DNA from 4 places in the Bariatricus sp. SGI.154 genome. Region 3 is predicted to be linked to each of the others. Evidence: predicted binding sites of a transcription regulator. Region 3 holds the regulator's gene; each other region holds the start of a gene.

Region 1 (3,213 bases), on a different contig from region 3:
ATGCCTGTGGATCTTTACCTTTTTCACCAACAATCAGTTCTCCATCTCCCAGATACAGAGTCTTCTTAGAGAAATACTCCTTAAGAACCATCGCTCTCATAACCGGAATTGAGTACTTGCCATCATTCTCTTTGTAGAAATCAGTCTCAATCTTTGCTCTCTCAAGATCAATATGAACAGGTGTCGTCACACTGAGTTCTCGGAGTTTCTGAATTCTTTCATTCATACCACGTAATTTCGCCATGTTTTTAGCCTCCTATTTTTGTGTTCTGGAATCCGGCATCTACAAAGAGCTGGACGAAACTTTCCATCTCTTCTTTATCCGGTGCATGTAAATCTGTTCCCTTATATTCCATATCCAACTTCGGATACTTGCTGCTTCCGGTGTCATGATACGGCAGCAAATTAACCTGAGGTGGATGAATATCATGTTCTTTCAGAAACGCGATCGTTTCTCTCATATTCTTCTCATTACCATTTACTTCTTTAATCGTCGGAATTCTGATGTAGATTCTTGCTCCATCCTGAGCCAAACGGACCAGATTCTCAAGAATCAACTTATTGTCCACTCCTATGTATTTCTTATGAAGTTCCGGGTCCATAACCTTCACATCGTAAAGAAATGTATTGACATATGGAAGAATCGCCTGGAACTTCTCATATGGTACATACCCGCATGTATCAATCGTAAGCGTTACATCCTGACGTTTTAGTTCCTTCGCGATTGCCAGAATATAATCCGTGTCCATCGCCATGACCTCTCCTCCGGAAAGTGTCACTCCTCCGCCGGAATCCTCATAGAAGATCTGGTCTTTCATGAGTTCCTTCACAAGTTCCTTCACCGTATACTCACGACCGACGATCTCACGTATTCCAGCCGGACAGAAGTTCTCGCATTTGCCACATAATGTACATACTTCTTTATCCAGCACCGGTCTTCCATCTTTCATCGTAAGTGCCTGGCTCGGACAGACCTTAACACAGGTTCCACAGCCCGCACATTTCCCCGCATCAAACTGTATCTCCCTTTCAAATCTCTGTGTCTCCGGATTGTGACACCATTCGCATCTCAAAGGACACCCTTTAAAAAATACCGATGTACGAATCCCATCACCGTCATGGATAGAAAACTTCTGTATGTTCGTAATATTCTTCATTACGTTTTCCTTTCATGCAAAATTGATTATACTCATTCGAGCATCCCTTTTTCCCACTTTTTAATCATGTTTTAGACTAAAGTTTAAACTATAGTATAAATGTATCATAGTGTTATTATTTTGTCAATAAATTATGCCTATAATGATGTTAGAATAACATTAGAATAACGATTAGAATATCTGTTAGAATATCTGAATTACATTATTTGCCTGTACATAGTATTTGTGATATAATTATCGAGGAAATATTTAATTAAGATTCAGGATAATGAGAACAATTATCATATAACACTGAATAGCAGAATTAAGTTTGGAGGTATTAGATGGTTCAGAAAAAAGCAACCAAAACTACAACTAAGAAAGAGACCCCATTAGAAAAAAGCACAACAAAGGCAGCAGAGGTAACAATGACGCAGACCAATGCCGAGGCTGCCAAAGAAGCAAAGGCAACAAAGGCAAAGACAAAAACTGCAACAAAAACCAGAGCTGCAAAACCAAAAACTGAGACTGCTAAGAAAACTGCAGCCGAAGAAGCAACAACTGAAGAAACAAAAACAACAACTGTCAAAAAAACCAAAACTGAAAAGCCAAAGGCTAAAACGACAAAAGCAAAAACTGCAAAAACTGCAACTGCCAAAAAGACAACAAAAAGGGCAGTTAAAACCACAGCCGCTAAAGACATCAAAGCCGAAGAACCAAAGGTCGAAACTGCCAAAGAAGTTAAAGCAGAAGAATCTAAGGTTGAAACTGCCAAAGAAGTTAAGACAGAAGAATCTAAGGTTGAAACTACCAAAGAAGTTAAGGTCGAAGAACCTAAGGTTGAAACTGCCAAAGAAGTTAAGGCAGAAGAATCTAAGGTTGAGACTGTCGAAGAAGTTAAGGCAGAATCCAAGACCGAAGAAGATACGCCAGACGTTTTAGAGGAACCAAACGTCGAAATATACACAACTCCTAGAAGAAGCATCGCATTCATAGGATCAGAATGCTATCCGTTCGTAAAGACCGGAGGGCTGGGCGACGTTATGTACGCTCTTCCGAAAGCACTGGCAAAACAGAATTGCGATGTTAAAGTAATCCTTCCTCGCTACAAATGCATTCCCTGGAAATATCAGGAGAAGATGGAATACAGAGGATCTTTCGAGATGGATCTTTGTGCCGACGGCAGATCATTCTATGTAGGAATTATGGAATATGTATGGGATGGTGTTGTATATGACTTCATTGATAATGAAGAATTCTTCAGCAGCGGCAATCCATACACCAATCTTATTGATGATATTCCGAAATACTGCTACTTTGCAAAAGCCGCATTAGCTGCACTGAATTATCTGAACTGGATTCCGGATATCATTCATTGCCATGACTGGCAGGCAGCCTTAGTTCCTGTATATCTCAGAACTTTGTTCGAGGATACAAAACTGGCTTCCGCAAAGACAATCCTCACCATCCACAATCTGAGATTCCAGGGAATCTACAATATCCCGACAATCCGGTATTGGTCAGGATTGCCCGATTATGTATTCAATAAGGATGCATTAAAAGAAGGCTACGAAGATGCGAATATGTTAAAAGGCGGATTGACATACTCCAATATCATTACTACAGTAAGCAACACCTATGCTGGAGAGATTCAGACGGAATACTATGGTGAAAAACTGGATGCCCACTTAAGATATCATTCCAGAAAATTAAGAGGTATTGTAAATGGTATTGACTATGATATCTGGAATACCAGCACAGATTCCAGGTTATATGCGAATTATGACATCACCAATGTGTTAGATCAGAAAAAGAAAAACAAACTCAACTTGCAGAAAGAATTGGGACTGGTTCAGGATGATCAGAAATTTGTGATCGGATTAATCTCCAGATTGACTAATCAGAAGGGATTAGATCTGGTTAATTCCATTATTCCTCAAGTTATTGATGGACATACACAGATTGTCGTACTCGGTACCGGCGATCCTATTTACGAAGATTCTTTCAGATATTATGAGAATGCCTATAAGGGAAATGTATGCTCGAACATCATGTATGACGAGACAAGAGCCCATAA
Region 2 (3,213 bases), on a different contig from region 3:
AGGTTCGCCAGTGGAGTAGGTCCTGATACACCGTCATAGATGAACGTCGTCATCTGGCTTGTAAATGAAATCAACAGGAAACATCTTGCTCCAAGAGCCGGGTTCATGAAGTTCTGTCCCAGACCTCCAAAGAGTTGTTTTACAATCAGGATTGCGAATATGCCGCCCAGGACACCCATCCACCATGGCGCGGAAGCCGGCATATTAAGTCCCAAAAGCAGACCGGTAACAACCGCACTCCAGTCATTGATTGTAATTTTCTTATGCATTAATTTTTCATATATGTATTCTGTCAGAACCGCCGATGCTGTTGTACAGATCAACATGATGAGCGCTGACAATCCAAAGTTCCATACACCAAAGGCAGAAGCCGGCAACAGTGCAATCGTTACATACAGCATGATATTGCCTGAAGTAACTTTGGAACGTATGTGTGGTGAAGATGACATTTTTAATCTATTCTCACTCACGTTTGTTCACCTCTTCCTCTTCTATTTGATTGATTATTTCTTCCTACGATTTGCCAATGCAATCTTTCTCATTGAACCAATTGCCTGCTTCAAAGGACGTTTTGCAGGACATACGAAACTGCAGGATCCGCATTCCATACACTCCAATCCATTGAATTTTGTAAATGTCGCCTCGTCATGATGTTCCGCATAATCTGCAAGTCTTGACGGAATCAGTCTGCTTGGACAGGCATCTACACAGCGTCCGCAGTTAATACATGCGGTAGGCTCAAACTTGGCAACTTCATCTTTCGTAAATCCTAGAATAGACGAAGAAGTCTTGGTAACCGGCACATCCAGTGAAAACATGGAGAATCCCATCATCGGTCCACCAGAAATCAGTTTCTCAGGCTCTACTTTGAATCCGCCAGCCGCTTCTACCAGTTCTGCCTGATTCATTCCAAATGGCACTCTGAAATTGCCAGGCTCATTCACTGCATCGCCACTCACGGTAACTACACGCTCCATAGATGGTTTTCCTTCAGCCACAGCCTGATAGATGCTGATCAATGTAGCCACGTTATCCACAACGCATCCTGCATCTGCCGGAAGCATCGCAGAGTTAATCGCTCTTCCTGTGGTCGCGTAGATCAACTGACGTTCTCCTCCCTGTGGATACTTGGTCTTTAACGCAAGTACTTCCATACGAGGCTCATCTTTTGTAAGTTCTTTTAATTTTTCGATACAATCTGGCTTATTGTCTTCCACTCCAAAGATACCTTTTGCATTATCGAAGAGTTTCAGAACTATCTTCATTCCGCCAACCAATTTCTCAGGTGTCTCCAGCATAGATCTGTAGTCCGCTGTAATATATGGTTCGCACTCTGCACAGTTGGCAATGATATAATCAATCTTTTCCGGCTCCTTCGGTGACAATTTTACCTTTGTCGGGAAACCGGCACCACCCATACCAACAACACCAGCGTTGCCGATTGTGTTCAGTATCTCCTCTTTCGTCATCTCGTCAAGAGGTTTTACAGCAGGGTACTCAACTTCCTCATACTCACCGTCATTCTCAATGACAATACTGTTGACTGTTCCTCCTGTTGGATTCAGATGCGGAGCAATGGCTTTTACTTTTCCTGATACCGATGCATAGATAGGAGCGGATACGAATCCTCCGGCTTCTGCTATCATCTGGCCTTTTAATACACGGTCGCCAACCGCTACTACCGGACTAGCCGGAGCCCCGATATGCTGGGATACTGGATAAACCAGGTCCCCTTTGGGTTTCACTTCGACAATCGCCTTATCTTTTGCCAGGCTCTTGCCGTCATCCGGGTGGATACCACCCTTAAATGTTAACAATGCCATCCCTTTTTCCTTCCTTCCTTTTTACTCTGTTTATACTATACATGAAATTTCCCCAATTATCCAGTGAATCCTGGGATTTCATTGTATATTTCCACGAACATCTTGTCGATTTTTTAACACACAAAAGATAGAGACCAAGTGGTCTCTATCTCTCATAATAATGCATTATTCGACTTCAAATTATTCTTCGACTGTTCCTTCTTCAGCAACATCTTCCACGCCTTCCATCTCTGGTGCTTCATCAGCAGCCGGCTCTAATGCTTTCATACTCAGACTGATCTTCTTATCAGCTTCATTCAGATCAACAATCTTAGCCGTAATCACCTGTCCTACAGATAATACATCTGACGGCTTATCAACATGTGCTTTGGAGATCTGGGACACATGAAGCAATGCATCTACGCCAGGTGCCAGTTCAATAAACGCACCAAAATCTGTCATTCTTGCAACTTTTCCTTCAAGCACTGTGCCAACTGCATACTTCTCAGCAGCATTCGCCCACGGATTCGTCTCCGGGAACTTAAGGCTAAGTGCAATCTTGGTATCATGAATCTCTTTGATCATTACTTCTACATTCTCGCCTACTTTGAATACCTTCTTAGGATTCTCAACACGTCCCCAGGACATCTCTGAGATATGAAGCAGACCATCTACTCCGCCAAGATCAATAAACGCGCCAAAGTCTGTTACGTTCTTAACGGTTCCTTCCATTCTGTCGCCCGGCTGAATCTTAGCAAATAACTCTTTCTGCTTCTCAGCACGCTCAGCAACAAGCAATTGTCTTCTATCACCGATCACACGGTTCCTTCTCGGATTGAACTCGCTGACCACGAACTCAATCTCCTGATCCTGATACTTGCTCAGGTCTTTCTCGTAGGTATCTGACACAAGGCTTGCAGGGATGAATACTCTTGCCTCATCAATGACTACGCTCAATCCGCCTCCAAGAATCTGAGTTACAGGAGCCTTCAGCACTTCATGATTCTCGAATGCTTCTTTTAATCTTTCATTACCTTTTTCAGCAGCCAGTCTCTTATATGTTAATAATACCTGACCTTCGCCATCGTTCACTTTCAGCACTTTTGCAGTCATTGTATCTCCAACAGATACCATCGTAGTCAGATCTGCATTCGCCTCATTCGTGTACTCACTTCTTGTAATGATACCGTCTGCCTTATATCCTATATTTAAGATGATTTCATCGGGCTTTACATCGATGACAGTACCATCTACAACCTCTCCATTTCTTATTGTCTTAAATGACTCTTCCAACATTTGTTCAAAAGTTAATTCTGACATTATTTTGAACCTCCTCAATTATATTATTGGGCGTGGATGCCCCTGCTGTAATACCTACTGTTTCCACGGACCTTAATTGATTCGTATCCAA
Region 3 (3,213 bases):
GAGATAGGCAGCACCGGACATTCCTTTACTGCCTGCAATGATCAGAAGCCTTCCATAGGTGCCTTTATTCGAGTCAGCTTTTCTTATCGGAAGTATCCTCTGGTATTCCTCCCTCTCCAGCGTATATGCCGCTTGCTTATCTACGGAAGTCTTTTCCATGCTGATTCCAATATCTGCTATGATTACTCTGCCAGCATACTCCTTTCCGGGATAGAACGCAAGCCCTAGTTTTTCTGCCTGAAAGGTCACGGTAATATCTGCTTTGAATGCAATCCCTAAGATATTACTCTGATCGGAGGATATCCCGGACGGCATATCGACAGCGAATTTGATTCCGGAAGTTTCGTTCATCCGCTGGATAATCTGAAAATATCTTCCCTGAATCTCGCGGCTTAATCCCACTCCGAAGATTGCATCTATTATGATACTATATTCACCATCCTCGAATTCGTTGCATATCTCTACACCAATTTCTCTTAGCATATGCATCTGACTTCTTGTCTCATCCGTACAGTGTGATACATCTCCTACAAAACACACTTTCGCAGGATGATTTCTTCCCGCCAGTAGCCTGGCAATCGCGAACCCATCACCACCATTGTTCCCGGAACCGCATACAATACAGGGACTTGATAGATCCAGTTTTTCCTCTTCCATTACCTCTACACATCTTAATGCGGCTCTCTCCATTAATTCCATTGACGGGATGCCTAACTCCTGAATTGTATACTGATCCGCCTGTTTCATCTGGAGACCATTTACCAAATATCTCATCTTTTCACTTCCATCATTAAAAATATCATTCTCACCCTGATAGATTCTACCATCGGTAATTCTTTATTGATATATCATAACATAAAAGGACGTGTAAAGCCCGGGCATATAATAGATTCCGGTCATTACACGTCTTTGTTCTTATTATTTTTTGTGTTCTTCGTTATAGCGGCTGATGTTATAAGACAACTGCATAAGACTCTCTGATAAATGTACGTTCTCAACAATAATATGCTCCGGCAGATTCAGATCTGTATGTGCAAAATTCCAGATCGCACGAACGCCATTCTCAACCAACATATTCGCCACTTCTACTGCCTTGTCCTTCGGAATCGTAAGAACAGCAATCTCTACATCGTTACTCTGAACGAATCCCTTTAACTCATCCATCATACGAATCGGTACACCTCTGATTGCAACTCCCTGTAATCTCGGGTTCACATCAAAGATACCCTTCAGAATAAATCCTCTCTTTTCAAATGCCGCATAATTGGCAAGTGCCTGTCCCAGATTACCGGCTCCGATAATAATAATATTATGGTCTTCTTCCAATCCTAGAATCTTGCCGATCTCTGTGTATAAATACTTTACGTTATACCCATAACCCTGCTGTCCAAATCCGCCAAAATTGTTAAGATCCTGACGAATCTGTGATGCTGTTACCTTCATCCGCTTGCTCAAATCATTGGAGGAAATACGCTCTACCCCATTCTCCAATAACTCACCCAGATATCTATAATATCTTGGTAACCTTCGAATCACCGCTTGAGAAATCTCTCTTTCTTCCACTAATCTCACCTTCCATCTCCATTCTAAGAATTATTATATAGAATTGTCGGATTAAAGTCAAACTTTTAGTTGTATTTTGTTCTATTTTCGCTATAATTAAAACGAACGAAGAAGGAGGATATTATGATATTAGCATGTCACGGAATCAGCAAAGCCTTCGGTGAAAAGGTAATCGTAGCCGATGGCTCCTTTCATATAGAAGATCATGAGAAGGCAGCTCTTGTAGGACCTAACGGTGCAGGAAAGTCTACTCTTTTCAAGATGATCGTAGGCGAACTTCCCTCGGACGGCGGAGAAGTTATCCTTACCAAAGGCAAGACACTCGGATATCTTGCCCAACATCAGGAAATGCAGAGCGGAAGTACCATATACGAAGAAGTCAAACTTGCCAAAGCAGATATTATCGCAATGGAGAAGCAGATCCGCTCAATCGAGTTAGAATTAAAACATCTGGAAGGCGAAGCCTTAGCATCCAGACTGGAGACCTACAATCGTCTGACAGCGGCATTCGAGCGTGAGAATGGCTATGCTTATGAAAGCGAGATTACTGGAGTCTTAAAAGGTCTTGGCTTTGATGATACAGATTTTTCCAAGCCTGTGGACACGCTTTCCGGCGGGCAGAAGACTCGGGTATCCCTTGGCAAACTACTGCTTACCAAGCCGGATATACTACTCCTAGACGAGCCTACCAACCACTTGGATCTTAATTCCATCGCATGGCTTGAGACTTATCTTTTGAATTATCCAGGTGCTGTCTTAATCGTGTCCCATGACCGATATTTCCTGAACCGAGTGGTCACCAAGGTTCTGGAGATTGAATTGGGCAAACTTATGACATACATGGGCAACTATACCGATTATGCTGAGAAAAAGCGTCAGATCCGGGATGCCCAGTTAAAAGAATATTTAAACCAGCAGCAGGAAATCAAGCATCAGGAAGCGGTCATTGAAAAACTCCGTTCCTTTAACCGCGAAAAATCAATCAGGCGGGCAGAGAGCCGCGAAAAGATGCTTGAAAAGATCAAGCCTGTGGAAAAACCTGTGGAGATGAATACCGAGATTCATCTAACATTAGAGCCTTCCTGCATCAGCGGTAATGACGTACTGCATATCGAACATCTTGGCAAATCGTTCCCGAACCAGACTTTATTCCAGGATGTGAATCTGGATATCAAGCGCGGAGAACATGTTGCTATTATCGGAGACAATGGGACGGGGAAGACCACGCTTCTTAAGATTCTGAATCAGGTAATTCCTGCAGATACAGGGACATTTACGCTGGGTACGAATGTAGAGATTGGCTATTACGATCAGGAGCACCATGTACTTCATATGGAAAAGACCATCTTCGACGAGATCTCCGATGACTACCCGGATCTTACGAATACGAAGATCCGTAATATGCTGGCTGCCTTTTTGTTCACTGGTGATGATGTATTCAAGCGTATTGGTGACTTAAGCGGTGGAGAACGTGGCCGTGTATCCCTTGCCAAACTAATGCTTTCTAAAGCAAATTTCCTGATCCTGGATGAACCGACCAACCATCTGGACATCTCATCCAAAGAGATTCTGGAAAAAGCATTGAATGATTATACGGGAACCGTTCTTTATGTATCTCACGACCGTTATTTTATCAACCAGACTGCATCC
Region 4 (3,213 bases), on a different contig from region 3:
TAGTGTATATATACAGCCTCATCCGGCACGGAGAATACCTCTCTTATCTCCGGGCAAAAGAATCGGGGGCCCTTTGCCCTGCCATCAGTGGCAGTAATACCAAAATGCTTAACTATTAAGATATATTGTTTAAAAATCGATATCCTGGCTTACTTGTTTGGAAACTCTCAGAGTTCTGTACAAGGCATGTCCAATGGATCTCATAACATGGTCTGTCTGATGGAATACTTTCAATCCCATCTTCGGACCGGATGCCATAACTGTGTTTGAGCAGTCAGAACAGTTGCCGATAATAATGTATTCACATTTATCTTTTTTGAACTGCATATTATTCTTAACCTGTCCTGGGCAGTTACCTGGTCTTAAGCACTTCAGAGGTGCGCCCGGCTTATTCTCAATTGCCTGTTTACATCTTGCCACAGATACGACTTTTCCATTCATCTTTTCACAAATCTCGCGCATACGTTCTTCGTTTCCGCCACATGCACAAACAAGAAGTCCTACATTCGCTCCGTGGAGATCCGGGAATTCAACTGTAACAAGAATACCACCTGTTGTCTTCGTAATAGGCGCATCTAAGTCTGTAGACTTCCCAGTGAAAGCACCACCCATAACAATCTCGCCGTATTTTCCGTCAATTCCGCCGGCTCTTTCGATCAATTCCCCTACGCTTGTGCCTACCGGAACATCCATGAATACGTGTGCGGTGTTACCGCCGTTGATCTTACCACGAACTGTCAGGTTCTTTGTAATACACGGCTTCTTCTCGTCTACCGCTTCTGCAACCTTTGCAACCGTTTCAAGGTTCACAACGACAGACTTTGCTGCTGATGGAAGTTGTGTAGTTGTGAGGTTCACCCCAAGACATTCTCTTACTACAGCACGTTCTTCTCCCATTGGATAAATGTCTGGCAGCAGATGCATAGAAATCGCCGGCTCGCTCTCAAGCGCTTTCTGAAGCGTCTTGATTGCTTTCTGGTTTTTCTTCTTAATAGCGAAGATTGCTTTGTCAGCATTCGTAATCTCCATGCAGTATTTTACGCCACGGATTACTTTATCACACTGTTCTTCAATCTGTCTGATATTGTGCTCCAGTCCCGGCTCGCATTCTGCTGCATTAATAAGGATATATCCTCTCTCGCAGTCCAGTTTGAAATCTGCAGGAAGCTCAGGATTAATCTCCGGATCAATCTCTCCCATCGGAGTCTCCGCAAGATTAATGTTCAACTTAATACCTGTCGGGAATCCTGCTCCTCCCATACCTACAACTCCTGCTGCTTTTACCATATCCAGCTTGGTTGCGTCTTCCGGTACATCAATCGGCACAAATTCATCAGGCTGTTCAGCTGCAGGCTCAATAATGATCCGATCTTCTTTGATCTCAGCAACTTTTCCATATACGCTGGAAAAGATATTAGCGCCAAGTCCTGTCGGGGTCGCGATCAAAGTACCTTTTTTTACTTCATCGCCAACTGCAACAATCGGTGCACACGGTGCGCCAACATGCTGACGTAATAAAATCTGTACATTTCCCATGATACCCATCTCCTTTTCTTTTTTATATAAGTAAAAAACGAAACATTGCTGTCCGTTTACTTATTCCCCATTACTCAATCATTTATTTATAGATTATTTCTATAATATATACTTGCCATTTTTTTAACGTTAGATGGTTCTTTTTTGGCGGAGGCATGTGGGAATCGAACCCACCCAGGACGCTCTTAACGCCCCACACTAGTTTTGAAGACTAGGAGGCACACCAGTCACCCATCTACCCCCATGACTTAATCTCATGCGAATAGACTATATCACATTTACCCCTAGATTTCAACCTTTTTATTTATTTTTATAATACCAAAAAATCATTGACTTTTCAAGGTTTATCATCCATAATGAAGATAACAAATTGAACGCAATACTAGAACGTAGTCTATTTGTTAATTTTCTATCGTTTTAGCGAGGTTTTCAATGTTACCTATTTTGAAAAAGGCACTGCGGAAACATGGTAATCCAAAGTGTTTTTATAAAATTTATAGATTTTATCTATAATAAAACAATCTAGGAGGTACAAGAATATGGCTTTACAAGCAAACGTTAATTTCGATCGTTTCGAAGCAGCTCTACAGGTAGTGGATTCCCATACTGTTGGCGAATTTTGCCGTATTGTTATTGGCGGATTTCCAGAGCCAGAAGGCAACACCATGATCGAAAAGAAAAAATGGATGGAAGAGAACTACGATCAGGTACGTACTGCTCTTATGTTCGAGCCAAGAGGACACCACGATATGTTCGGTGCTTTCTTATGCAAACCAGTGAATCCAGAAGCATCATTTGGGGTAATGTTTATGGATACAGGCGGATATCTGAACATGTGTGGCCACTGTACAATCGGTGCTGTAACCGTAGCTATCGAGGCAGGACTTGTTGAATCTCACGAAGGAGAGAACGAGGTAGTATTAGAGGCTCCGGCAGGACTGATCCGCACAAAAGCTATCGTAAAAGAGGGCAAGGTTGAAAGCGTTACATTAACTAACGTACCGGCTTTCGTTTACAAAGAGAACCAGAAAGTAACAATCGACGGAAAAGAGATTGAATTCACAATCTCCTTCGGCGGAAGTTTCTTCGCTCTTGTTGACACAACAAAACTTGATATCGGGGAGATCAATGCTAAGACAGTACCTGCATATACAGCATTAGGAATGAAGATGCTGGATGCAATCAACAAAGAGATTCCTGTTAAACATCCACTTCTCGACATCGACTCCGTTGACTTGGTTGAGTTCTACGGACCAACACCTAACCCAGATAAGGCAGACATGAGAAATGTCGTAATCTTCGGAGATGCTATGGCTGACCGTTCACCTTGTGGAACAGGTACAAGCGCTAAACTTGCTACTCTTCATCACTGGGGAGAAATTAAAGTTGGCGAAGAATTCATCTATGAAAGTTTCATGGGCAGCCTCTTCAAAGGCGTTATTAAAGAAACCACAAAAGTTGGCGATTATGATGCTGTTATCCCAATGATTACAGGAAGCTGCTACCTTACAGGTGTTGCTACATATCTGATTGACCCAACAGATCCATTGAAATATGGTTTCCAGGTAGGTTAATTCCTATTTAGAGTTTGAATGAGCGAACTACACCAACAAACAGAAGCGGATTCAATGTAATCCGCTTCTGTTTATATAATCATCTAACAAAGAGAAAGGAATG

What was found. The regulator Rex, encoded in region 3, represses fermentation and respiration genes when NADH is low (regulators of the CRP and FNR family bind a similar motif). The targets are predictions, from matches to a motif close to ATTGTTAANTANTTAACAAT.
Region 1: the regulator Rex is predicted to act here: its motif matches at 1,266-1,285, upstream of ACQRBN_RS04635 (trans-4-hydroxy-L-proline dehydratase activase).
Region 2: the regulator Rex is predicted to act here: its motif matches at 1,925-1,944, upstream of rsxC (electron transport complex subunit RsxC).
Region 4: the regulator Rex is predicted to act here: its motif matches at 1,934-1,953, upstream of ACQRBN_RS12915 (proline racemase family protein).

What each region holds. Positions count from the first base shown of each region.
Region 1 is NZ_JBNPMC010000006.1:5,015-8,227, reverse strand. It holds gene hypD (trans-4-hydroxy-L-proline dehydratase) at 1-244, opposite strand, end outside; gene ACQRBN_RS04635 (trans-4-hydroxy-L-proline dehydratase activase) at 249-1,157, opposite strand; gene ACQRBN_RS04630 (glycogen/starch synthase) at 1,481-3,213, shown strand, end outside.
Region 2 is NZ_JBNPMC010000041.1:23,327-26,539, forward strand. It holds gene ACQRBN_RS14805 (RnfABCDGE type electron transport complex subunit D) at 1-449, opposite strand, end outside; gene rsxC (electron transport complex subunit RsxC) at 504-1,823, opposite strand; gene rpsA (30S ribosomal protein S1) at 2,004-3,122, opposite strand; gene ispH (4-hydroxy-3-methylbut-2-enyl diphosphate reductase) at 3,103-3,213, opposite strand, start outside.
Region 3 is NZ_JBNPMC010000053.1:12,371-15,583, forward strand. It holds gene ACQRBN_RS16375 (NAD(P)H-hydrate dehydratase) at 1-774, opposite strand, end outside; gene ACQRBN_RS16380 (redox-sensing transcriptional repressor Rex) at 919-1,563, opposite strand; gene abc-f (ribosomal protection-like ABC-F family protein) at 1,687-3,213, shown strand, end outside.
Region 4 is NZ_JBNPMC010000030.1:26,228-29,440, reverse strand. It holds gene prdC (proline reductase-associated electron transfer protein PrdC) at 130-1,536, opposite strand; tRNA gene ACQRBN_RS12920 (tRNA-Sec) at 1,682-1,779, opposite strand; gene ACQRBN_RS12915 (proline racemase family protein) at 2,076-3,110, shown strand.